Linked DNA regions of Pseudobacteroides sp.. The protein of the gene in region 1 interacts with the protein of each later gene in a pairwise test. Links are inferred from orthologs where the notes say so. Each region holds a gene or a part of one and is shown on either strand. Other genes may lie near its edges.

The links.
Region 2: the proteins of VIO64_RS16350 (region 1) and sfsA interact in binary tests that used the Escherichia coli proteins (3 or more experiments, as listed by UniProt). The link is inferred for Pseudobacteroides sp. from one-to-one orthologs.

The regions. Positions count from the first base shown.
Region 1 is NZ_DATCTU010000103.1:22,343-34,087, reverse strand. The notes cover bases 3,497-6,448. They hold VIO64_RS16350 (glutamate-5-semialdehyde dehydrogenase), read left to right. Parts: upstream 3,497-4,303; coding sequence 4,304-5,593; downstream 5,594-6,448. Other genes in these bases: VIO64_RS16345 (penicillin-binding transpeptidase domain-containing protein), read left to right, coding at 5,704-6,448; VIO64_RS16355 (2Fe-2S iron-sulfur cluster binding domain-containing protein), read left to right, coding at 3,693-3,959. Outside these bases: VIO64_RS16400 (RNA-binding S4 domain-containing protein), read left to right, coding at 40-285; sporulation protein YabP, read left to right, coding at 514-804; spore cortex biosynthesis protein YabQ, read left to right, coding at 866-1,369; VIO64_RS16385 (septum formation initiator family protein), read left to right, coding at 1,536-1,814; VIO64_RS16380 (S1 domain-containing RNA-binding protein), read left to right, coding at 1,925-2,347; VIO64_RS16365 (hypothetical protein), read left to right, coding at 2,996-3,157; VIO64_RS16360 (hypothetical protein), read left to right, coding at 3,196-3,486; more of VIO64_RS16345, read left to right, coding at 6,449-7,971; VIO64_RS16340 (hypothetical protein), read left to right, coding at 8,026-8,826; VIO64_RS16335 (hypothetical protein), read right to left, coding at 8,934-9,164; VIO64_RS16330 (acetylxylan esterase), read right to left, coding at 9,251-10,213; VIO64_RS16325 (response regulator), read left to right, coding at 10,420-10,773; VIO64_RS16320 (chemotaxis protein CheA), read left to right, coding at 10,821-11,745. UniProt on the Escherichia coli protein: Catalyzes the NADPH-dependent reduction of L-glutamate 5-phosphate into L-glutamate 5-semialdehyde and phosphate. The product spontaneously undergoes cyclization to form 1-pyrroline-5-carboxylate.
Region 2 is NZ_DATCTU010000113.1:19,753-31,363, reverse strand. Bases 3,958-6,775 are described here. They hold sfsA (DNA/RNA nuclease SfsA), read left to right. Parts: upstream 3,958-4,932; coding sequence 4,933-5,619; downstream 5,620-6,775. Other genes in these bases: ribD (bifunctional diaminohydroxyphosphoribosylaminopyrimidine deaminase/5-amino-6-(5-phosphoribosylamino)uracil reductase RibD), read left to right, coding at 5,922-6,775; VIO64_RS18695 (hypothetical protein), read left to right, coding at 3,958-4,605. Outside these bases: VIO64_RS18705 (peptidase domain-containing ABC transporter), read left to right, coding at 1-1,964; VIO64_RS18700 (HlyD family efflux transporter periplasmic adaptor subunit), read left to right, coding at 1,961-3,496; more of VIO64_RS18695, read left to right, coding at 3,511-3,957; more of ribD, read left to right, coding at 6,776-7,064; VIO64_RS18680 (riboflavin synthase), read left to right, coding at 7,045-7,698; VIO64_RS18675 (bifunctional 3,4-dihydroxy-2-butanone-4-phosphate synthase/GTP cyclohydrolase II), read left to right, coding at 7,726-8,937; ribE (6,7-dimethyl-8-ribityllumazine synthase), read left to right, coding at 8,938-9,405; VIO64_RS18665 (DNA-3-methyladenine glycosylase I), read left to right, coding at 9,615-10,184; VIO64_RS18660 (PilZ domain-containing protein), read right to left, coding at 10,286-10,903; gap (type I glyceraldehyde-3-phosphate dehydrogenase), read left to right, coding at 11,354-11,611. UniProt on the Escherichia coli protein: Binds to DNA non-specifically. Could be a regulatory factor involved in maltose metabolism.

The DNA.
Region 1 (11,745 bases):
TTTTTGCAAAGATGAATTTAAGTAAGTGGGGTGAAGGAATTGCGGATTGACAAGTACCTTAAGGTATCTAGACTTATTAAAAGACGAACATTGGCAAGTGAAGCATGTGATCAGGGAAGAGTAAAGATTAACGGAAAAACAGCAAAGCCTTCAAACGAGGTTAAGGTTGGAGATACGATAGAAATTCAATTCGGTAACAGCAATGTGAAGGTAGAAGTAGCATCCATATCTGAAACAGTCTCCAAAAGTGATGCTAAAGGAATGTACATAGAAAAAGGTGATTGATATAATCACTTTTTTTTATGTCTAGGAAATTATGGTGTATACACACCACAATTTCCCACGACAACGGTCAAGGTTAAAAATCACTTTGTGATTTTTTATGTCTATGTCCATTTATAAGGTATTTTTAGATGCTCCCAAGCATAGGAATAGATATGTGGATAAAATACCGTAATACTAAATCATATGGTATTACAAACTAAAACACATCTATTAAAGGGGAGAAAGACTATGATTGAGGACAAAAAAAGTATAAAACAGCAGAAAGTTCAAAATTTAATACTTGAAAACAGGGAGAGGCTTAGCATTTCCGGTGTTTTAGATGTTGAAAGCTTTAACGATGAGTGCGTTATAGTAGATACTGAACTTGGAGTTCTGACAGTAAAAGGCGAAGATTTGCATATTAACAAGCTTAATCTCGATAATTCGGAGCTTGATATCGAAGGTGACATCTGTTCTTTGGAATACAGTGACAAAGAAGGCGGCAAGTCAGGTGGTTTTTGGGCAAAGATGTTTAAATAAACTGCCTGAGGATAAATTGTATTTTTGATAATAGCTAAAGGACTAATGGTTGGGATAATATATGTCGATAAGCAATCAAGTAAATATCTTTTTATGGTCTGTTTTTGGAGGAATGTTAATATCTTTTGTATATGACATATTCAGAATCAAAAGGAAGACCATTAAGACTAACAACATAATAACATATATTGAGGACCTTCTATACTGGAGCATATCGGCAGCGATTATGTTTACCATTGTATACATTGGAAACGAAGGTGAAATCAGGGGATATATTTTTCTTGGAACCATTATAGGGGCGGTTTTATATATACTTCTATTAAGTAAGGTGGTCATGTATGTATCCTTAAGAGTTATTGAATTTCTCAAAAGGGTACTAAAAACATTATGGCGAATACTTATTTATCCTATAAGAGTTATCTTCAGGTTCTTCTCAATACCATGCATTTTTATATATAAAATTTTTACAAGAATTTTAAGGAACTCAAAAAGGGTAGCAAGGATAAATTTGGATAAGTATAAAATATCAAATAGAATCTTTAGAAACAAAAGAAAAAAAATATAAGTATCAAAGAAGGATTTACAAATAAGTTATTGAATTATAAAATATAGGTGTTAAAATGTTTGTTAATGTCTATGAAATTATGATGTATGCTACACCACAATTTCTCACGACAATAACCAAGGATGCAAAATCGCAAGCGATTTTGTACAAAAGAGGAGTTATGGTTATGAAGAAAAAGAGAAAGAGTAAATTTTGGTTCATCGTTATTGCTTTGATTCTTTTATACTCAGGCTACATAAGTGTTAGCCTTAAAGGGCTTTTAGATTCTAAGAAAGAACAGCATGCAGATTTGGAGAACAAGATTACTCTTCAGAAAAAGCAGGGTGCAGATTTGGAAAAGCAAATGAAAAATGTCAACAGTGATGAGTACATAGAAAAGATGGCAAGGGAAGAGCTTGGAATGGTTAAAAAGAATGAAAGAGTATATATTGATGTGAATAGATAATGTAACTGTCTGCTAGGAGTTTTGGGAGCTTAATAGGGTATTGACGAAATGCATTTTTTGAGGTATAATTAACTTACCCTATTTATATTCCAAGGAGGATAATATTTTTTATGCTGGTTGAAGTTGGCAAGATAGTTGAAGGTAAGGTCTCCGGTATAACCAGTTTTGGGGCTTTTATTCAACTGCCGGAAGGAAAAACAGGTCTGGTGCACATTTCTGAAGTTGCTGAGGAATATGTCAAAGACATAAGGTCACATCTCAAAGAAAATCAAGTTGTTAAAGTGAAGATTATTTCAGTAGACAAAAACGGTAAGATTAGTTTATCTATTAAGAAAGCTCAAGAATCCAATACTAATCACAGAACTGTTAAGCCTGTTGATATTGACTGGAACAGAAATAGCACTGATAACCTGTCATTCGAAGAGCGACTGGCAAAGTTCATGAAGGATAGTGATGAAAAGCTTCATGATTTAAAGAAAAATTTTGAATCCAAAAGGGGCAGTGGTGGGTACAGAAGATCTGCTCAATTTTAAATGATATCAACTTAATTGATTATATTAAATATCCGGGTAAATTACCCGGATATTTGTGTATATATGGGGAATGATGGTGTACTCTACACCCAATTTCTCATGATAGCAATTAAGCTTTTATAGAAATATAAAAATAGCACAATTTAACATTAAAAAGTTATTGACAAACAACAATTAATGTATTACAATGTAAAAGTCGCTGATAAGTGATGCAGATATGCCGGAGTGGCGGAACTGGCAGACGCACAGGACTTAAAATCCTGCGGACTAATCCTCCGTACCGGTTCGATTCCGGTCTCCGGCACTAACATCACTTATAATGCGATTTTCATATCGCGGGGTGGAGCAGTATGGTAGCTCGTCGGGCTCATAACCCGAAGGTCGTCGGTTCAAATCCGGCCCCCGCAACTAAAATAAAAATGACTTATTCACATGAATAAGTCATTTTTATTTTTTAGGGAATTATCTTATTTTATAGTAATATCCAAATATTGAATAAACACTTTTAAATGTTATGGAATTAAGTGGGAAGTGTTTTCGTACATTAAGGCTTTTTTAGCATTATTAACAAATATAATTTTCATGATAATGATACAAAATATTATTAAATAAACATTATAAAAACATTATCCATTAGGAGGTTTTGTTATGAAAGGATGGAACCCTTTTGGAAAGATTGATATGGAAATTGGAAGTTTCTTAGAGAAGTCACCCTTCAACAAAGAATATGGAAAAGATGAAAGCACATCTGAGCTAAAGGAAAATGAAAAGAAAAGGGCATCAGAAGAAAAGAATAATACAAAGGAATAGTTAGGGACCCAATAATACATGAGGGAGTGTAAGGGATTATGGAAGGTAATAACACCCAAGGTTTGAATTTCAGTCAGCAATTTAATATAAATGAAGTTTCATTTGACAATGTGAATAAGGAATTTGAAAGTAAATTCAGAGAAAGATATAAAGATTCGCTAAGTTTGATGTCGGACAGTCATGATAAGTTGGAGAATGCTACAGGTGCCAGTTCTTTGAATACGCTTGAAAAAATGGCTCGAAACATAAAGTATTATAGCAAGAATTCCGACTTCGAAGAAAGTTTCGAAGAAGTATTAAAGGAAGCGGAGAACAATAATCAAACTTGAGGGCAGAAAAATAATAGTGTTCCATAAGTGATTAGGAAACCTTTATAGGGAGCGTACAAATCCAAATAAAAGAGGATCGTGGATGACCAGGATCTTCTTTTATTTATTATTTATATTATTTAGATATTTTTTTTGGAGGAAATATATAAAATAGTGGTAAGTATAGATGGATAATGGATTTTATTAAGCTATGGAGGATTGGTTTTATGAAGGTTAAATTCATTAAAAAAACAAAAATAAAAAAAGAAAAATCAATATTGGATGTAGCCTTGGACTTAAATTTAAAGATAAAGGCGAGTTGTGACGGAAGGGGAAAGTGTGGAAAGTGCATGGTCAGGGTAGCAGACGGAGAGGTTTCGGAGTTGTCAAAAGCTGAAAAAAAGTTTTTAAGTGATGAGCAGATTGAGAAGGGATACAGGCTTGCATGTGAAACAAAGATAATTGGGGACGCAAAGATTGAGCTGATAGATTAGAACCATTTTAAACTAGTCTATCGGAAATATTCTTAGGCAGGAACAAAAAATAACTTCCGCTATAAATTTCGCTCAGGTGTTGAATTAACTCGTCAACACCCGGGGTGCATGGCGAGCAGTTTAGTGAAGCTAAACCACCAGATACGTAGAAAGCGAATGTAATTTTTTAATCATACATTAAATAAGCAAAAATGTTTTTCAAAACAAATGGTTTATGTTAGAATATAATAAATTCCCAACAGTGTGCAAAAAGGATATTATAAGGCTAAAGGTTGCAAAATCTCAAGTGATTTTCTTCTTTGGTCGTTGGAACATAAATTTACAAGGAGTTGGTTGTATTGAATATGCAGGAGATTGCCATAAAGGCTAAAGAGGCTTCCATTAAGCTTTCTGCTGTTAGTGGAGAATTGAAGAATAAAGCCTTGGAGAACATTGCGATAAAGCTTGGAGAAAGAAAAAATGAGATTGTAGAGGCTAACAAGGAAGATTTGCAAAGGAGCGAAAAAGAAAACCTTGCAGCTCCTTTATTAAAGAGGCTTAAATTCGATGAAAGCAAAATAAATGATGTCATAGAGGGTATAAAAAGTCTTATAGGTCTCCCAGACCCTGTCGGGGAAACACTATCTTCTACTGAGCTTGATGAAGGTTTGGAGCTTTACAGAGTTACATGCCCTATCGGCGTGATAGGAATAATTTTTGAATCAAGACCTGATGCATTGGTTCAGATATCCACACTTTGCTTAAAGAGCGGAAACAGTGTTTTATTAAAGGGTGGCTCAGAGGCGAAGGAAACTAACAGGATTTTGACAAAGATTATAGATGAAGCAACTATTGAGGCCGGCATGCCAGAGGGTTGGATCAGTCAAATTGAAACAAGGTCGGATGTAAGTGAAATGCTGAAAATGGACGGTTATATAGACCTTATTATTCCTAGGGGGTCAAATGAGTTTGTAAGGCATATAATGAATAATTCCAGGATTCCTGTAATGGGGCATGCTGACGGAATATGCCATTGTTATGTTGAGGAAGATGCTGATACAGATATGGCTGTAAGGATCGTTACAGATTCCAAAACTCAGTATGTTGCAGTTTGCAATGCAGCTGAAACACTCCTTGTAAATGAAAAGATTGCAAGGGATTTTCTACCTGCACTTAAGGCAGAACTTGACAAAAAGGATGTTGAGCTTAGGGGATGTGAGAAGGTTCGGGGGATTGTTGATGCTAAGTCTGCAACTATGGATGATTGGGCAACTGAGTACCTTGATTATATTCTGTCCGTTAAGATAGTAAAGGATTTGGACGAAGCGATTGAGCATATAAATCGTTATGGATCGGGACATACCGATGCAATTATTACGAAGGATAAAAATAAGGCAGCTAGGTTTATGAGTCTTGTGGATTCGGGAAATGTATTTTGGAATTGCTCAACAAGGTTTTCTGATGGATTCCGTTATGGTTTTGGTGCAGAGGTAGGTATAAGCACAAGTAAAATTCACGCGAGAGGTCCTGTTGGGTTGGATGGTCTTATAATATACAAATACAAGCTCATTGGAAATGGTCATATAGTAGATGATTACTCAAAACATGTAAGGACATTTAAACATAAAAAAACCGATAAAGATTTTCCTATGTAAAAATTAATAATGTGCCGATATTTAGAATATATTCATTTATCAAATAAAAACACTTTAAATTTAAAGTGTTTTTTAATAAGAGTAAGTTGTTTGGAAAGGTGTGAAGTTTTTTGAGCTCATTACAAAAGATAAAAAAGGGGAGAATTGCTTTTGTATTATTCATATTTGTAGCCATGATAACTGCCTTGATTGGCAGGTTTGTCTGGCTTCAGATCATTGAAGGCGGCAAGCTAAGTTCAGCGGCTTTGGCACAGCAGACAAGAGATACATTGATATCCCCAAGAAGAGGGAATATTTATGACAGGAATAGAAAAGAGCTTGCAGTGAGTATACCCTATTATACAATATCCGTGTGCCCTGAGAATATCCACAAGCTGAAGGAGGATGCGGACGAAATAGCATCAATGTTGTCCCAGATTCTTCAGACCGATAAAAACGAAATTTCAAAAAAGCTGGCAAACAAAAAAAGTAAATACCAGCTTATAAAAAGGAAAGTGGATAAGGATACCTCCGAAAAGATTAAGACCTGGATTAAGGAAAAAAAGATTGAGGGTGTTTATCTTGAAGAAGAGCCGAAAAGATACTATCCTGCTGGCAGTTTAGCTTCACATGTTATTGGGTTTACAGACTTTGAAAACAGTGGGGTGCTGGGTATTGAAAGAACCATGGATAAATACCTGAAAGGAAAACCTGGTAAAATTTTGAGTGAGGTTGATGCAGGCGGTCAGGGAGTAATGCCTGGAGAAAGCAAGGTCATCGATGTAAGGGATGGGTCAAATATAGTCCTTACAATTGATGAAGTGATTCAGGATATAGCAGATAGGGCTTTGAGTGAAGCTATAACCCAGTTTAAGGTTGTTAACGGGGGGACTGCAATTGTAATGGATCCCAGGACAGGTGAAATTCTTGCGATGGTTTCAAAGCCTGATTTCGATTTGAATAAGCCCACCGGTGTGCCGCAAGGGGCAGATCCAACCAAATGGAAAGGTACCGGAGAGAATGAAGGGAAATTCTTATGGAATTACATATGGAAAAATAAAACACTTGCTGACACTTATGAGCCTGGTTCAACATTTAAAACCATTACTTCTGCCATAGGTATAGAAGAAGGACTGGTTACTCCCGATACAACTGTTAACGATTTTACATACAGACTAACTCCCAATTCACCTAAAATAGATTGTCACCTACCCAACAGGCATGGAGTTGAAAGCTTCAGACTCAGTATGTATAGGTCTTGTAATCCTGTATACGCAAAGCTGTCTCAGGATGTTGGATTAGATAGATTTTATGGGTATATGAAAGCCTTTGGGTTTTATGATAAGACAGGTATAGAACTTCCTGAAGAACTTGGCGGTATATTTCAGGAGAAGCCTACAAAGTTGGATATGGCTGTTGCTTCCTTTGGACAGAGGTTTACAATAACGCCTCTTCAGCTAATAACGGCATACTCGGCTATTGCCAACGGAGGAAAACTTTTGGAACCTCATATAGTAAAAGAAATAACAGACCAGGATGGAAATATAATTGAAAGAAATGAACCTGAGGTTGTTAGAAATGTAATTTCAAGGCAGACCAGTGAAACATTAAAGGATATACTATTAGGTGTTGTCAGTGACCCTAACGGTACAGGAGGGAAATCATACGTAAAAGGGTATGGTGTTGCTGGTAAAACAGGTACAGCTGAAACAACAAAAAATACAAACAGATTAGGCTTGCCTGACTTGGCTAAAAACCTGAATATTCCATGGGCCGTGCCCATTGATTATAAGGATGAAGAAAGATATGTGGCTTCCTTTGCAGGGCTTGCACCTATCGATAACCCTGTAATTACAATATTGGTTACGCTGGACTATCCCAATATGAAAGAACACACAGGGGGGTATGTAGCGGCTCCCGTAGCTGGAAAAATTATTGAAGAGACACTGGAACATTTAGGTGTTGAAAGAAAATACACAGAGCGTGATAAGAAGCTTATTCCAAGGGAATACACTGTCCCTGATGTAAGAAATATGGATATTGAAAACGCTGCTGCAGAATTGAAAAAAAGCAAGCTTGATTTTATAAAGGAAGATTTGGGAGATGTTAAGAACACAAAGGTTATATCCCAATACCCAAAGCCGGGGACAATAGTAAGGGAGAATTCATTTATTACACTGTATATGTATAAAACCGATAAGCCTGTAATGGTAAAGGTACCTGACTTAAGCAAGAAAACTGTTTTGGAGGCCATAAATACACTTAATGATATTGGACTTAATATAAAGGTCAATGGGGAAGGTTTTGCTGTTTCCCAATCAGTTTTACCGGGCAAGGAAGTTCAAAAAGGATATGAGGTAGGAGTAAATTTTGAAACGGGCAGTAATCTGGATGACTAGAAGTGACAGACTTTAGTTATACATAATCTATTATCAAATGAAAGGAATGTTTGAATGAACTGGATAGATAAGCTTGAAAGGAAGTACAAACGTTTTTCCATTCCCGGGTTGGTAAGGTATATAGTTATAGTAACTGCCATATTGTTCGCGGTAAATGAGTTTTCTCGAAGTAACAGTGTGTTTGGTTTATTGGCACTGGATGCTTCAAGAGTCTTAAGCGGGGAAGTCTGGAGATTGATATCCTTTATTTTTGTTCCTCCGGGTTTGGGTATCATAGCAGTTATATTTATGCTTTACATATTCTATATGTTTGGTACATCTATGGAAAAGTACTGGGGCAGTTTCAGGCTGACGCTCTATTATTTTATCGGTATGGTTTCAGCAATAATAGCTGCTTTTATAACAGGATACGGGACATCTGAGTTTATCATTCTGTCCATTTTCCTTGCATTTGCTTATATAAATCCTGACTTTAAGCTTCTTTTGTTTTTCATTATACCGGTTAAGGTTAAATACCTTGCTTGGTTTGAGCTTTTGTATGTGCTGTACACCATAATGTTTGGTTACCTGTATGTTAAGATTGCAGCAATATTATCATTTACCAGCTTCATTATGTTCTTTGGCAGTGATATGTATCAAAGATGGGTGGGGCCCAAGGTTAAGAAGTTGATAAAGCAGCAAAAAAGAAGGAAATTCAAGGTTATTGTGCCTGAGAGAAATTTTAAGATTGTTCATAGGTGCAGGGTTTGCGGAAGAACATCAGAGGATTACCCTCAATTGAAATTTGGCTATTGCCGAACTTGCGGAAGTGATTATGAATACTGCAGCGATCATCTGGGGAAACATAAACACTGATCTGCAGATAAAAGTAGTCAAATGTAAGCTTTTTGCACTTTTAATCTAATTAAAGCATTAACCGGATTTGGTCTTCAAATCCGGTTAAAATTATTATTTGTTCTATTTTATAATGTTGTTGTGGAGGTGTATTCCACCTTTATTGTGTCGTCTTTCTGCCTTGCAAGCTTTGCTTTATTCCCTCTTCCGTCTTCAATATTGAGCTTTTCAAGCTTGCATTCAACAAAAAAATTAACAACGGTTGTTTCAACAAATCCAGCCCAGTTTTGTTTTTTTTCGATAATGTCTGAAGAAACCTCTAAGATTTCCTCAATATTATTGTTTTCATTTGTAGACATGTTTTTCACCTTTCTTCGTGTTTTATTTGAAATATTAAAGTTGACAACATTATTATCTTACCACCTTTAATCGGTTCTTGGAAGTATTAAAGAAGAAATTCCATCAATGTCTTAAGCTTCTTATCAAGAAACCCGGGTATATATTCATGACCGAAATATCTGAACACAGATATTTCCTTTGAGCATTTCATATGGTTGAATGCGGCAAACACGGTTGATGGAGGAGTAATTGTGTCAACAAGTCCTATTGATGTGAGGCAGTGACATTTAATATTAGGTGCAAGATTCATCATATCAAAATATGAGAGGGTCTTTTTGGCTTCAATCTCAATTTGAGGATCTGCTGAATTACGCCTGAAAAATTCATTCAATTCACCATATGGCCCCTCTGGACAAATATCTATTGCCCTATTAAAGTGAGACAGAAATGGGTATTCGGTAACAGAAAGTACCGGAATTGGCGATAATGCTGCAGTAGCTAAAGCTAAGGCACCACCCTGGCTCTCTCCCACTACTGCTATTTTGTCTTTGTTGACGCCTTCGATAGATGCCAATATTTCCGCAGCTCTAACCGCATCCATGTAAACCGCTCGATAGTAGTATTTTTCAGGTGATAGCAAGCCCTTGGTCATCCAGCCTGTGCTGTGTCCATGGGTGGATACTACATTATCAATGCTGTCTCCCTGCTGGCCCCTGCAGAACATAAAAAGTACGGCATATCCACGAAGGGCATAATTAGCCACATCATGATGCCTGCCGTCAAAAGCCCAGTTATAGCCATGAAAATGCAGTATACCCGGATGAGGACCTTGGGTCTGTGGAATTGCAAACCATCCTGATATATGGGAATTATTAAAGCCCTTAAAGCTGAGCTTATACATTTTTATACCCTTGGCAGGATAATCAATGGGGTCAAGAGAATACTCCAAAGGGACAGATTCTAATTCGGAAAGAGAATTTTCCCAGAATGCGTTGAAATCTTTCTCTCTTGTCAGAGCTGGTAAATATTCTTTTAATTCACTTAAAGGCATATCATAGGGTTGATTCATAATGTTCCTCCTTAACTGATTTTGTTGTCCAAATGATTCATTTTCATATAAACATTAACCATTTTCGTGACGATATTAGTATAGACTTATGTTTTAGCTATTGAAAACATACGGTGACAAATTGAAACTGCTATTTTTAATATACTATACAATGTAATATTTTTCAAATTAATTAAGGAATAAAAATAATCAGGGAGTGTGATCATATGCCAAGTGTTTTAATAGTTGATGATGCAGCATTCATGAGGACATCGCTGAAACTGATGCTTGAAAGGAATGGTTTTACCGTTGTGGGAGAAGCAGAGAACGGAGTCGCATGTATTCAGAAGTATGTAGAGCTAAAGCCCGATATAGTTACAATGGATATTACAATGCCTATCCTAGATGGTATAGAAGCAACCAAAAAGATTAAGGAATTGGATCCAAAAGCAAAAGTAATCATAGTATCGGCAATGGGGCAGGAGGCATATGTGAGGGATGCTGTAGTAGCAGGTGCCAAGAATTTTATAGTAAAGCCATTCAAGGAAGATCATGTCATGAAAGTTTTAAATTCATTGTAATATCCCGGTATTGCTTTATTAACACATAATAAGAAGAGGTGGTTTAATTGTCTGATAACTACAGAGAGCCTATGTTGGAAATGTACAAATTTGAGACAAATCAACTTATTGAGCAGTTGGAGCAGCTTATTATCTCAAGCGAAAAATCCAGTTGCTATTCTCAGGAAGCCATTAATGAGATTTTTAGAATTATGCATACAATAAAGGGCTCATCTGCAATGATGCTTTTTAATGGAATCTCTACTCTGGCACATTCAATAGAGGATTTGTTTTTTTTTCTGAGAGAATCAAAGCCTGCTAAGGTGGATTACATTAAACTAAGTGATCTTATTCTTTGCTGTACGGATTTTATCAAGGAAGAGCTCTCAAAGATTGAGAGGGGGATTGAGCCGGATGGTGACTCCGGAGATCTGGTAAATAACATCAAGACATACCTTGGGGATTTGAAAGGAGTTGGAGGCATTTCAGCATCTGAGAAAGCAGCCAGTTCCGAGGAAAAGACTGCTGATAATAAAAAACAGAAATATTATATTACCTATAGCTTAAATGGTGATACTGTAAAAACTTGCTTCAGGGCTGCTTTGTATTTTGACGATGGCTGCGAAATGGAGAACATTCGTGCCTTTTCAGTCCTACATTCTTTGAAGGATGTAGCACAAGATATAATGAGTGAGCCATCGGATATTATTGAAAATGAAGAAAGTGCCCAAGTTATAAGGGAAAACGGGTTCAAGATGTTTTTTAACAGCAACAGCTCCTTTGAAGACATTGAAAAGATCCTCAAAGAGACGATATTCCTAAAAAAGCTTGAGTTGGAAGTTGTGGAGAAGGGCGAGGCGGCTCCAGCAATTAAGAAAAAACCGATAATAGATCTTGAAAGCCCTAAACCTGTTATGCCTGAGTCTGCAAAACCTGAAAGGGAAAAGGAGCAGGCTGGTAAATCCACGCAGCAAAACATAATAAGCGTAAATG
Region 2 (11,611 bases), on another replicon or contig:
CAAAAAAACAAGTAATTGTTGCCGATCCTGGAAAAGGCATTGTCAAGTGTACGCCAGAAGATTTTTTCAAAGTTTGGACAGGTGTGCTTATTTTGCTTGCTCCTTCAGCACAATTCAAAAAAGGCAACGAAACAAAAGGAATATTCTCACGTTTTTCTGGCTTATTAGCCCCTCAAAAGAAGTTAATTATAAATATATTTCTAGCATCCCTTATCTATACAATATTAGGGATACTGAGTTCTTTTTATTTTAAATTCATGATGGATGATATACTGCCCAATAATTTAATGAATACATTACATATTGTTTCAGTAGGCATCATTCTTTTAAGCATTTTTAAACTTCTGTTGAATGCATTCAGGTCACACCTGCTTTTATATCTTAGCCAGAAGTTGGACATATCATTAATCCTTGGTTATTATAGCCATGTCCTGCAATTACCCATGAACTTCTTTGGAACACGAAAAGTTGGAGAAATTATATCAAGGTTCATGGATGCTTCAAAGGTGAGGGAAGCTATATCGGGGGCAACACTCACAATAATGATTGATACTCTGATGGCAATAGCAGGTGGAATAATACTTTATTCGCAAAGTTCATTTCTATTTGCCATTGCTTTCATTATGGTTATAGTCTATGCCGTTATTGTATTTTCCTTTAACAAGCCAATAAGAAATATAAATCGGGTACAGATGGAAAACAATGCACAGCTTACATCATATCTGGTTGAGTCCTTAAATGGTATTGAAACTGTCAAAACCTTTAATGCTGAACGCAAGGCAAATATTGAGACAGAGAAAAAGTTTATAAAGCTTTTGAAAAGCATTTTTAAAGGTGGGTGGATAAATAACCTTGAAAATTCGCTGACTGGATTTGTAGCATCGATCGGAGGGATTGTAATCCTTTGGGCAGGAGCGTATAGTGTTATAAAGGGAGATATGTCGGTTGGCCAGCTATTGGCATTTAATGCACTTCTAGCGTATTTTCTTGATCCGATAAAAAATCTGATTAACCTCCAGCCAATGATGCAGACGGCCATAGTTGCTTCTGACAGATTGGGAGAAATATTGGATTTGGAACTTGAGAAGAGTGAAAGCGAAGACAAAAAAATAGCACCAAGTACACTTAAAGGACTGATAGAATTTAAAGAGTTGGATTTTCGTTATGGCACTCGTCAGTTAGTTTTGAAAAATATTAATCTTAAAATAAATAGCGGGGAAAAAATCGCCTTTGTTGGTGAAAGCGGCTCCGGTAAAACAACCTTGGTAAAGCTGTTGTTGAACCTTTATAAATGGGAAAAAGGAGAAATACTTATCAATGGTTACAATGTCAAGGATATAAACATGAATTATCTGCGTGAACGCATTGCATATATTTCTCAGGATATTTTTCTTTTTAGTGGCACCATATATGAGAACCTTACTCTTGGTATAGAAAACCCGGATATGGAAACTGTTATTGAATCTGCAAAAATGGCAAAGGCACATGATTTTATTAACCAGATGCCTTTAAGATATGAAACTATGTTGGAGGAAAACGGTTCCAACCTATCAGGTGGTCAAAAGCAAAGACTAGCTATAACGCGTGCACTTCTAAAAAAGCCTGATATACTGATAATGGACGAAGCCACAAGCAACCTTGACTCCTTAACGGAAAAAGCTATAGAAAAGACTATCAACGAACATACTCATGGCGTTACCACCCTTATAATTGCCCATAGACTTTCCACCATAATGAGGTGCGACAAAATTTATGTTATGGATAAAGGAGAATTTGTGGAAAGTGGAACACATAAAGAACTGATGAATAAAAAGGGTTTGTACTATGAGCTTTGGACGGAACAATTGCCAGAACTATCTGAAAAGTATATAAAAAAGGAAACAGGAATTTCTTTAAATTCCTTCGTTCCATTTGTCCAAGGAGTTTTTGAGTCTGCAGCGGCAAAGGAAGGTGATGGAGAATGAAAACTTACATACAAGACATAAAGGATATGTCTGACAGCAGGGAAATGCTAGAAGCAAAACCTCACTTTTTCATGGCATGGTTTGTATATATACTTTTTGCCATTATCGGTGCAGCGTTGATTTGGGCATACTTTGGAGAAATAGATGACTATGTCAAGGCAAACGGTGCAGTAAGACCAGGAGAAAGGATAAGCACAATAAGGAATGCTATAGCCGGACGAGTAGAAAAGGTTAACATTGAAGAAGGAATGCGAGTCAAAAAAGGCGATGTGCTTTATACCATTGAGGCCAATGGAATTCTTCTTGATAAGGATGAGAAAGTAAAGTTAGTTTCAAGGCTTGAAAAGGAAAACAAAAATCTTCAGAAGTTCAAAAAAAGCGTACTGGAAGAGAAAAACTTTTTTGATCCGGTCAATGCTGATGAGGTTGATTATTATAACCAATTTCAGAAGTATATGACTGATAGGAAAACGAATGTGGAGCAGCTGAATAACTCCAAGCTTGACCTGATGCAGTTAAAAGGTGATGCAAAATCTTCAATGAAAATGGTAGAGGTCAAGCTGAAAAACACAAAAGACGTTTTAAAAAACCTAGAGACTATGCTTGTTTCGGTCGAGAAGAATAAGAACCTGTTTGATAAAGGCAATACTGAGTATCAAAGGAGATATGAGGATTATGAATTTAATATCAACCGATTGAACTCACTATATGAGCAAAAAAGAGATACTTATGAGAGGATTAAAAAGCTTTATGATGCAGGTGGTGTAGCGAGAAAGGAACTGGAGGATGCAAAAAATCAAATGGAACTTGCAAAGCTGGATGCAGATAAATTCAAAAATGAATTTGTTATGAATTTGCAGGATTCAATCAAGCAATCAGAGGAGAGCGTTGGCGAGCTTACCAATTCAATATCAAAATGGAAGACAAGCCTTGATGCATACAACGGTAAGAGCCAAAACACAGAACTGGTGATTGAAAAGTTGCATCTTGATACGCTTGGTCAAATTGAAGATGGCCTGTCCGCAAATAGAATGAACCTTGATAAGGCAAAAAGTGAATTAAAAAACCTTGAACTGAATTTAAAAGAAGCTATTGTAACTTCTCCTATTGATGGTATAGTAAACCTATATACGGAAATAAACCGCGGGGATTTGATTCAAAATGGAATTGATATCGCAGCGATTGTTCCATATACAAGCACCCAATACAAGATTCAACTAATGGTATCAAATAAAGATATCGCAAGCATTAAAGAGGGGCAAAGAATTAAATACCATTTCCTTGCACTTCCATACCGAGAGTATGGTGAGGTGGAGGGCATTGTGAAAAGGATTGGTACGGATGCCAGAGTAGATAAGGAATCAGGATCAAATTTCTATATGGTAGAAGCTACTGTGGATAAAACTGAACTTGAAAGCTACAAAGGAGTCAAAGCCCAAGTTAAGGTTGGAATGGTGTGTGAAGCCCGGGTTGTAACAAAATCACGAAAAATATTGTGGTGGCTTCTTGAAAAGATAAATCTCATTGATTGAAAGGACAGATGAATGTGGTTAAAAATAAGCGTTTTGTTTCAATTACTGTATTAGTTATGTTGGGCATTGCAGCAACAGGTGTATATGCTGCGGGCAGAATCTACACCAATAAATCCCTTGATGACCTTAAGGGATACGTTGATAACAGCAATCTGAATGTTCAGGTTGTTGACAGCGAGCATCAGGTTCTTGAGTCCCGCTATAGTGAAACAATTAAACAGTATAATGACAGTCGAAAGCAAACAGCGTTATTACAAAATCAGCTTGATAGATTGAATCATGATAAAACCTGGTATCCTAAGAAAAAAGAACAACAGCAGATGGTAGAAAAATATCAATTGCAGGTTGAGTATTATAATGTATGCCTGTCAATAAAACAGCTTTTATTGGCTCAAAGCGAACTGGAGGTTGTAAATAAGCAGATATCTGTTGAACAGGAGAAGCTGAATCAAGGAGATTCAACACAGCTTGCTGTTGATGACTTGAATTGCAGGAAGAAAATTGTGCAGGACATAATTATAAGCCTTAATCAAAGTATTGATGAGGGTAAAAATGCTCTAAAATCAAGGCTTAATGAGACTACAGCTGTACAGTTTGACCCTTCGTTTAGCATTCCATCTACGGTTGATGGTTCGGACACCTATTCTTTAGCAACTCTTAGGAAGAAATGCGAGGATAATAATATCGGACTGCTTCAAACAAATGCATATATTGGGTTTCATAGCAGCTTGGTTTCAAGCCTAAGGACATGTGTCGGTGAAAGTGATCCTTCATATGGGACAGCAGTATCTGAACGATCTAAGCTTCAAGCGGATGCAAATGTATTAAAACAGCAAATTGATACCTATGTTGAACAACAGTATAATATTTTTAAACAGGGACTTATTTCTTATTCTACAACTCAGGAACGTAAGGGTATTTTAAATCGCCAATTGGATGTTTTGAAGACTAAATATGATAATGGTGACATAAGCGAGCTTCAGTATTTGTCAGATAAATTCCTTGTTTTAAAAGAATTAAACAATGGTTATAACTCAATTGTTGATAAAATTAATGCAAAAACCATGATAAATTTGATTGAAAATGGGATTATTATTCAGAATAAATAGAAAATATGTTCGATAGGCTGATTGACGCAAAAATTCAAAGTAGTTAACAGCAAAATTCCTGATATCTAGAAAAATCTTGAATTGTTTTTCAAGCCAGTATCCTACTCTCATACAGATTTTACTGGAATTGATGGAGCAGATCAGGAGTTCTTTATTGTGCTATAATAGCCATATATGATTAAAGCCTTTTTTAGTGTCTTGTTTTTATTGTGAATTCCAATTATAAACCACAGTTATGTGGCTATTTTCTGACTTTTTCTTTTATTGAATTAATTACCCTTCACAGGGTATATATAATTTGAATGTTTTTATATAGAGGAGAGAATGATGAAATATAGAAAAGTGGTAAAAGGAATTTTCTTGGAAAGACCAAACAGGTTTATTGCAAGGGTTGTTATAGACGGCAATGAAGAAGTTGTTCATGTAAAAAATACCGGAAGGTGCAGGGAAATATTAAAAAAGGGCACAGAGGTAGTTTTAGAGGAAGCTTTCGGCGAAAAAAGAAAAACAAGATATTCATTAATAGGTGCTTATAAGGGCAGTATGCTCATAAATATAGATTCCCTGATACCTAATACGGTAATAAGTGAGGCAATTAGCAACGGTGAAATAGAGGAGCTTCGAAATATTTCATTTCTTAAAAGAGAGGTAACATTTAGAAAGTCCAGGTTTGACATATATTGTGAGGGCAATGAAAGGAAAATATTTATAGAAGTGAAGGGAGCTACTCTTGAAGTGGACAAGGTGGCAATGTTCCCTGATGCACCTACGGAAAGAGGCACCAAGCATGTATTGGAAATGAAAGAAGCCGTAGAAATGGGGTATGAAGGATATATTATTTTCCTGATACAGATGAAGGGGGTCCGATGCTTTATGCCCAATTCTAAAATGGATTCCAGGTTTTCAGAAGGACTAAAAAAGGCTGCAAGTCATGGGGTGAAAATTCTTGCATTTGATTCTATTGTTGAGGAGGATGGAATAGTATTGGGTGAAAGGATAAATGTGATACTTTAGGATAATTGCTGCTGTTTAAAATAGCTTGACTAAAAGGTGCTGGTATGGTAAAAAATATATTAACAAATAAAACTTAATAAAATCTTCAGGGATAGGTGAAATTCCTTACCGGCGGTAGGCAGTAATGCGAGCCCGCGAGCTTTTATAAAGCAGATCCGGTCAAAGTCCGGAGCCGACAGTAAAGTCTGGATGGAAGAAGAATAAAAATTGTATTATTAAATTCCCTGAAGATATTATCATCAGGGAATTTTTAGATGTTTAGGAAATACTACTACGTATTTTAATCAGGTGGTTTAATTAAAATGGAGACTAATTTGGACATACACGAAAAGTATATGATGAAGGCAATGGAGCTTGCAAAAGGCGGCAGCGGAAAGACAAATCCCAACCCCCTCGTTGGTGCTGTAGTTGTAAAGGATGGAGAAATTGTGGCGGAAGGTTTTCATGAGGTGCTTGGGTGTGCCCACGCAGAAGCAGCTGCAATTTACAATGCCAGGGGTGACATAAGTGGCGGAACCATGTATGTTAACCTTGAGCCCTGCTCCCATTTTGGAAGGACGCCTCCCTGTGCTAATGCAATTGTGCAGGCTGGAATAAAGGAAGTTGTTGTTGCGATGGAGGATCCCAATCCCAAGGTTTCGGGAAGAGGGATAGGAATTCTGAAGGATGCGGGTATAAATGTAATTACCGGCGTGTTGGAAAAAAATGCAAAAAAGTTAAATGAAATTTTTATAAAATATATCACAAAGAAGCAGCCCTTTGTGATAATGAAAACTGCTATGACTCTTGATGGTAAAATTGCTGCAGCTACAGGGGACTCCAAATGGATTACGGGTGAAAAATCAAGGCAGTATGTCCATTTAATAAGAAACAGGGTAGCTTCCATAATGGTAGGTATAAATACAGTACTAAAGGATGATCCTTCGCTGACTACAAGGCTTGAGGGAGAAACAGGAGCCGATTCCGTTAGGGTTATTGTTGACAGCACGGGTAAAATTCCTGAGAAGTCCAGGGTTCTTAATGTTGATTCGGATAAGGGTGTTATTCTCGCCACTACTTCAAAAATACCTAAGGAAAAAGAAGAAGCTCTAATAAAAAAAGGTGTCACAATAATCAAGGCTGACAAAATGGAAAATGGCACCGTTACAGGAGTAGACCTTGCAAAACTTATGGGTGAGCTTTATAAACTGGAAATAGACAGTATATTGTTAGAGGGTGGAGGGACCCTTAATTCATCAGCCCTTCAGTATGGAATTGTAGATAAGGTAATGAGCTTCATATCGCCCAAAATTATAGGCGGGGCCAATGCACCCACGCCTGTTGAAGGTCAAGGCAGGCGGTACATGAAGGATGCTGTTTCGCTGGAGGAAGTTTCCCTTGAAAGGTTTGATGATGATATACTTATAGAAGGGTATGTGAAAAGCAATGTTTACCGGGATTGTTGAGGAATTGGGAAAGGTAAAAAACATATCATACGGCAGCAGATCTATTAAGCTAATGATTAGTTGCAGCAATGTTCTTGAGGGATCAAAGATTGGCGACAGTATAGCAGTTAATGGAGTCTGCCTTACGGTTACCAATATGGGAAACGGGTATTTTGCTGCCGATGTGATGCCTGAGACCCTTAGGAGAACAAGTTTAAGAGATATGGGTATAGGATCGAAGGTAAACCTGGAAAGGGCATTAAGACTCTCAGATAGGCTGGGAGGGCATATTGTCAGCGGTCATATAGATGGCATAGGAACCATAACTCAAATGGAAGAAGAGGATAATTCGGTTTGGTACTCAATAAGGACTGATGGGTATATATTGAAATATATAATACATAAAGGGTCCGTTGCAATTGATGGAACAAGCCTTACTGTGGCTTATATAGATGAGAGCTTATTCAAGGTATCCTTGATACCCCATACACGGCACATGACTGTTTTAGGAGATAAAAAGACTGGAGATATTGTAAATATTGAGGTTGATCAGGTTGCAAAGTATATCGAAAAACTGACTTTGTTCAATGGTGAAAAAACAGAGAGTAAAAGCAATTTGACCATGGACTTTTTGAGGGACAACGGCTTTTTGTGATTTTAGTGTCATAGAGGAGGATGTAAAATGAAATTCAATACAATTGAGGAAGCTATAGAGGAAATAAAAAAAGGTAATATGATAGTTGTTGTTGATGACGAAGACAGAGAGAATGAAGGAGATATTGTCATGGCAGCACAAATGGTCACGCCTCAAAGCATAACCTTTATGGCTACATATGGCAGGGGTATGATTTGTGTTCCGCTAGACGAGTGCCGTGCAAATGAACTGGATTTGCATATGATGGTTGATAACAACAACGAAAATATGAGGACGGCCTTCACTGTCACAGTTGACCACATCACATCAACTACCGGTATTTCGGCGTTTGAGAGGGCTAAAACCATAAAGGAGCTCACAAATTCAGAGGCTAAAAGAGAGGATTTTGTAAGACCTGGGCATGTATTTCCTTTGGTTGCAAAAAATGGAGGAGTATTAAAGCGTGCAGGACACACCGAGGCATCTGTTGATCTCGCAAGGTTGGCAGGACTATACCCAGCAGGACTTATCTGCGAGATAATGAATGATGACGGTACAATGGCAAGGGTTCCTCAGCTTATGGAATATGTGAAGCAGCATGATCTTAAAATAATTACAATAGCACAGCTTATAGAGTACAGGAGAAATACTGAAAAGCTTATAAGAAAGGCTGCTGAGGCTAAAATGCCTACCGCCTTCGGTGAGTTTAAGATAGTAGCTTTTGAAAATTCAATAAGCAAAGAACATCATGTTGCTCTTGTTAAGGGAGATATATCTTCAAGTGAGCCTGTTTTGGTAAGGGTTCATTCGGAATGTCTTACGGGAGATGCGTTTCATTCACTAAGGTGTGACTGCGGTGAACAGTTAAAGGCTGCATTAAAAAGGATATCCGATGAAGGCAGGGGAATAGTTTTATATATGCGGCAGGAAGGCAGGGGTATAGGTCTTGTTAATAAGATAAGGGCATATGAGCTTCAGGATAAGGGCAAGGATACAGTAGAAGCCAATGTTTTACTGGGATTTGCACCTGATTTGAGGGACTATGGAATAGGTGCACAGATACTTTGTGATCTTGGTGTCAAAAAAATCAAGCTTCTTACCAACAATCCCAAAAAGCTTGTAGGCCTTAAAGGATATGGTCTGGAAGTTATTGAAAGAGTACCGCTGCAGATACAGGAAAATGAAGTAAACAGCTTCTATCTTAAAACAAAAAAAGAAAAAATGGGGCATTTATTAGATGATTATAGGGAGGAACAGTAAATGGCAATAAAAACTAATGCAGGAAATCTTATAGCTAAGGATCTTAGATTCGGTGTTGTAATAGGAAGGTTTAACGATTTTATAGGCAGTAAGCTTGTTGGCGGATGTATTGACGGCATTGTAAGGCATGGCGGAACAGAGGAAAACATAGAGCTGACATGGGTTCCGGGTGCTTTTGAGATACCTCTGGCAGCACAGAAACTGGCAAATTCCAAGAGGTTTGATGCTGTTATTTGCCTGGGGGCAGTAATTAGAGGCTCAACTCCTCATTTTGACTATGTTTCTAATGAAGTGTCAAAAGGAATAGCCAAAGTTTCATTAGATACCGGCATTCCTGTAATTTTCGGAGTACTTACGACGGATACAATAGAGCAGGCCATTGAAAGAGCAGGAACAAAGGCGGGAAATAAAGGCTATGACGCAGCTGTAACAGCTATTGAAATGGCTAACTTGATGAAGATTATATAATAGGAGTATTGTTGTAGGAGGGCTGTTGCAAGTTTGTAAGTTTAGGATATGAGATAGCATTGCTATAGAACAATTAAAATTCTGTTTCTCTGACAGAAAGAAAAAAATAAGCCCACCGAAAAAAATCGGCAGGCTTATTTGTGTTTGCAGTAAAATTCTTATAATAATGCTCCTTAAAAAAATTTTGTCAATAACGGAGGAAGTAGAACATGAAAAGGAATAAAATTCGGTGTGCATGGGTTACTGACGATGAAATATATCAAAAATATCACGATTTTGAGTGGGGTAGGCCGGTTCATGATGATAATAAGCTTTTTGAATTTCTTATTCTAGAGGGGATGCAGGCAGGTCTTAGCTGGCTGACTGTTCTCAAAAAGAGGGAAGCATTCAGAAAAGCGTTTGACAATTTTGATATGGATAAGATCATTGAATATGATGATAAAAAATTTGAAGCTCTTATGCAAAATAAAGATATTATCAGAAATAAATTAAAAATAGAATCGGTTAAACAAAATGCAATTTGCTTTAAAAAGATACAAAGCACATACGGAAGCTTTAATTCTTTTATATGGGGATATGTGGATGGTGAACAGATTGTAAATTCATGGAAGCAGTTAGCTGACATTCCTGCCACAACAGAGCTTTCCGATAAAATAAGCAAAGATATGAAAAAGCTTGGTTTTAAGTTTGTAGGTTCTACCATTATATATGCTTTTATGCAGGCAATAGGTATGGTCAATGACCACACAGCAGACTGCTTTTTGTTTCATAAAGAGTAACTGATTTTGTAAAGAAAAATTGATAAATTGTAGTGTTTTCATGCATAAAAAACTACCTCCAATCCTTTGGACGGAGGTAGTTTTTTTATATAAGCATTTTCTTAATTCGGTTCCTTCAATTTCTTTATAAAATCCTCTTGTTCCTGCTTTAAAATAAGAATAAGCTTCTTTAAAAGCTTTGGAGTATTTACATCTGTATAGATAATCTTAAGGCCATACTCAAAATTGTTGGTGTCTTTGGATTTTCTTATAACAGTTGCCTTAAGGTGAAGTTTGATATCGAGGTGAAGCTCGAATTTTAATTCCTGGTATACCGGGAAATCATGTTTGGTGTTGATCATAAGGCCGTTTATACTTATGTTTTTAACAAGGACCAGGTTTTTTTTCTGAGATTCCCCTATTCTTACGTCGGCATAAAATGAAACGGGAAATCGTTCATAAAGCCTCTTATTTGTGATAGTCTCATAGTTGTCTATCTTTAAAGAAAGTTTATTATTGTCCTTATCGATATCTAAAAGATTACAGCTACCCATGTAAACCTCATTGTTAAACTCGCACCCCAAAACCACTGGATCGCCGGGAGAACAGTTAAGAAGTGCGACTTCATCGAATAGTTTTACAGATAGTGTATCGTCAAGAGTTTCGAGTACAATGCTTTTATATAACTTTGTACCGGAACAGTGGCGTATCGATACAATTTCACCGGCTTTTATATTCATCAATATCCCTCCGTATGAATAGAAATCTATTTTAATTTACAGTGTTTAGTATACCATAATGTTAAGTATATCATAATACTGTCAGGCAGCAAAGCTTGATAAAGATTCAAAACTAGCAATATAAGTATTAGTATGTTGGAATTTGGGTATTATATTGTTATTCTACTTTAATAGCTAAATATCCTTCAAAATTATTATCGGAAGGATAACAAATTTTTAATAATTTATTTTTCCCATGATTGTGTGGAAAAAGATTGTTAAAAATTTAATAAAATTGCCCAATTTCTATTGAAAAATGAAATAAAATAATATAGAATAACATTGGCAAAAAATAAAAAAGCCATAAAGTGGGGATTAGTGCTTTAGCTACATAATAGCTGCACGATAGTGATGGAAATATGTTTCACTATTATAACAAATTAACTAATAACATATAGGAGGATGATTTTAATGGCTGTAAAAATAGGTATTAATGGTTTTGGACGTATAGGACGTCTTGTTTTCAGAGCTGCGATTGAAAATCCAAACGTAGAAGTAACTGGTATTAACGACCCATTCATCGATCTCGAATACATGAAATATATGTTGAGATACGATACAGTGCATGGACAGTTCAAAGGTGAAATTTCCGAAGCTGATGGCAAATTGGTTGTAAACGGAAAGAAAATAGCTGTATTCGCTTCAAAGGATCCTGCAGAGATTGCATGG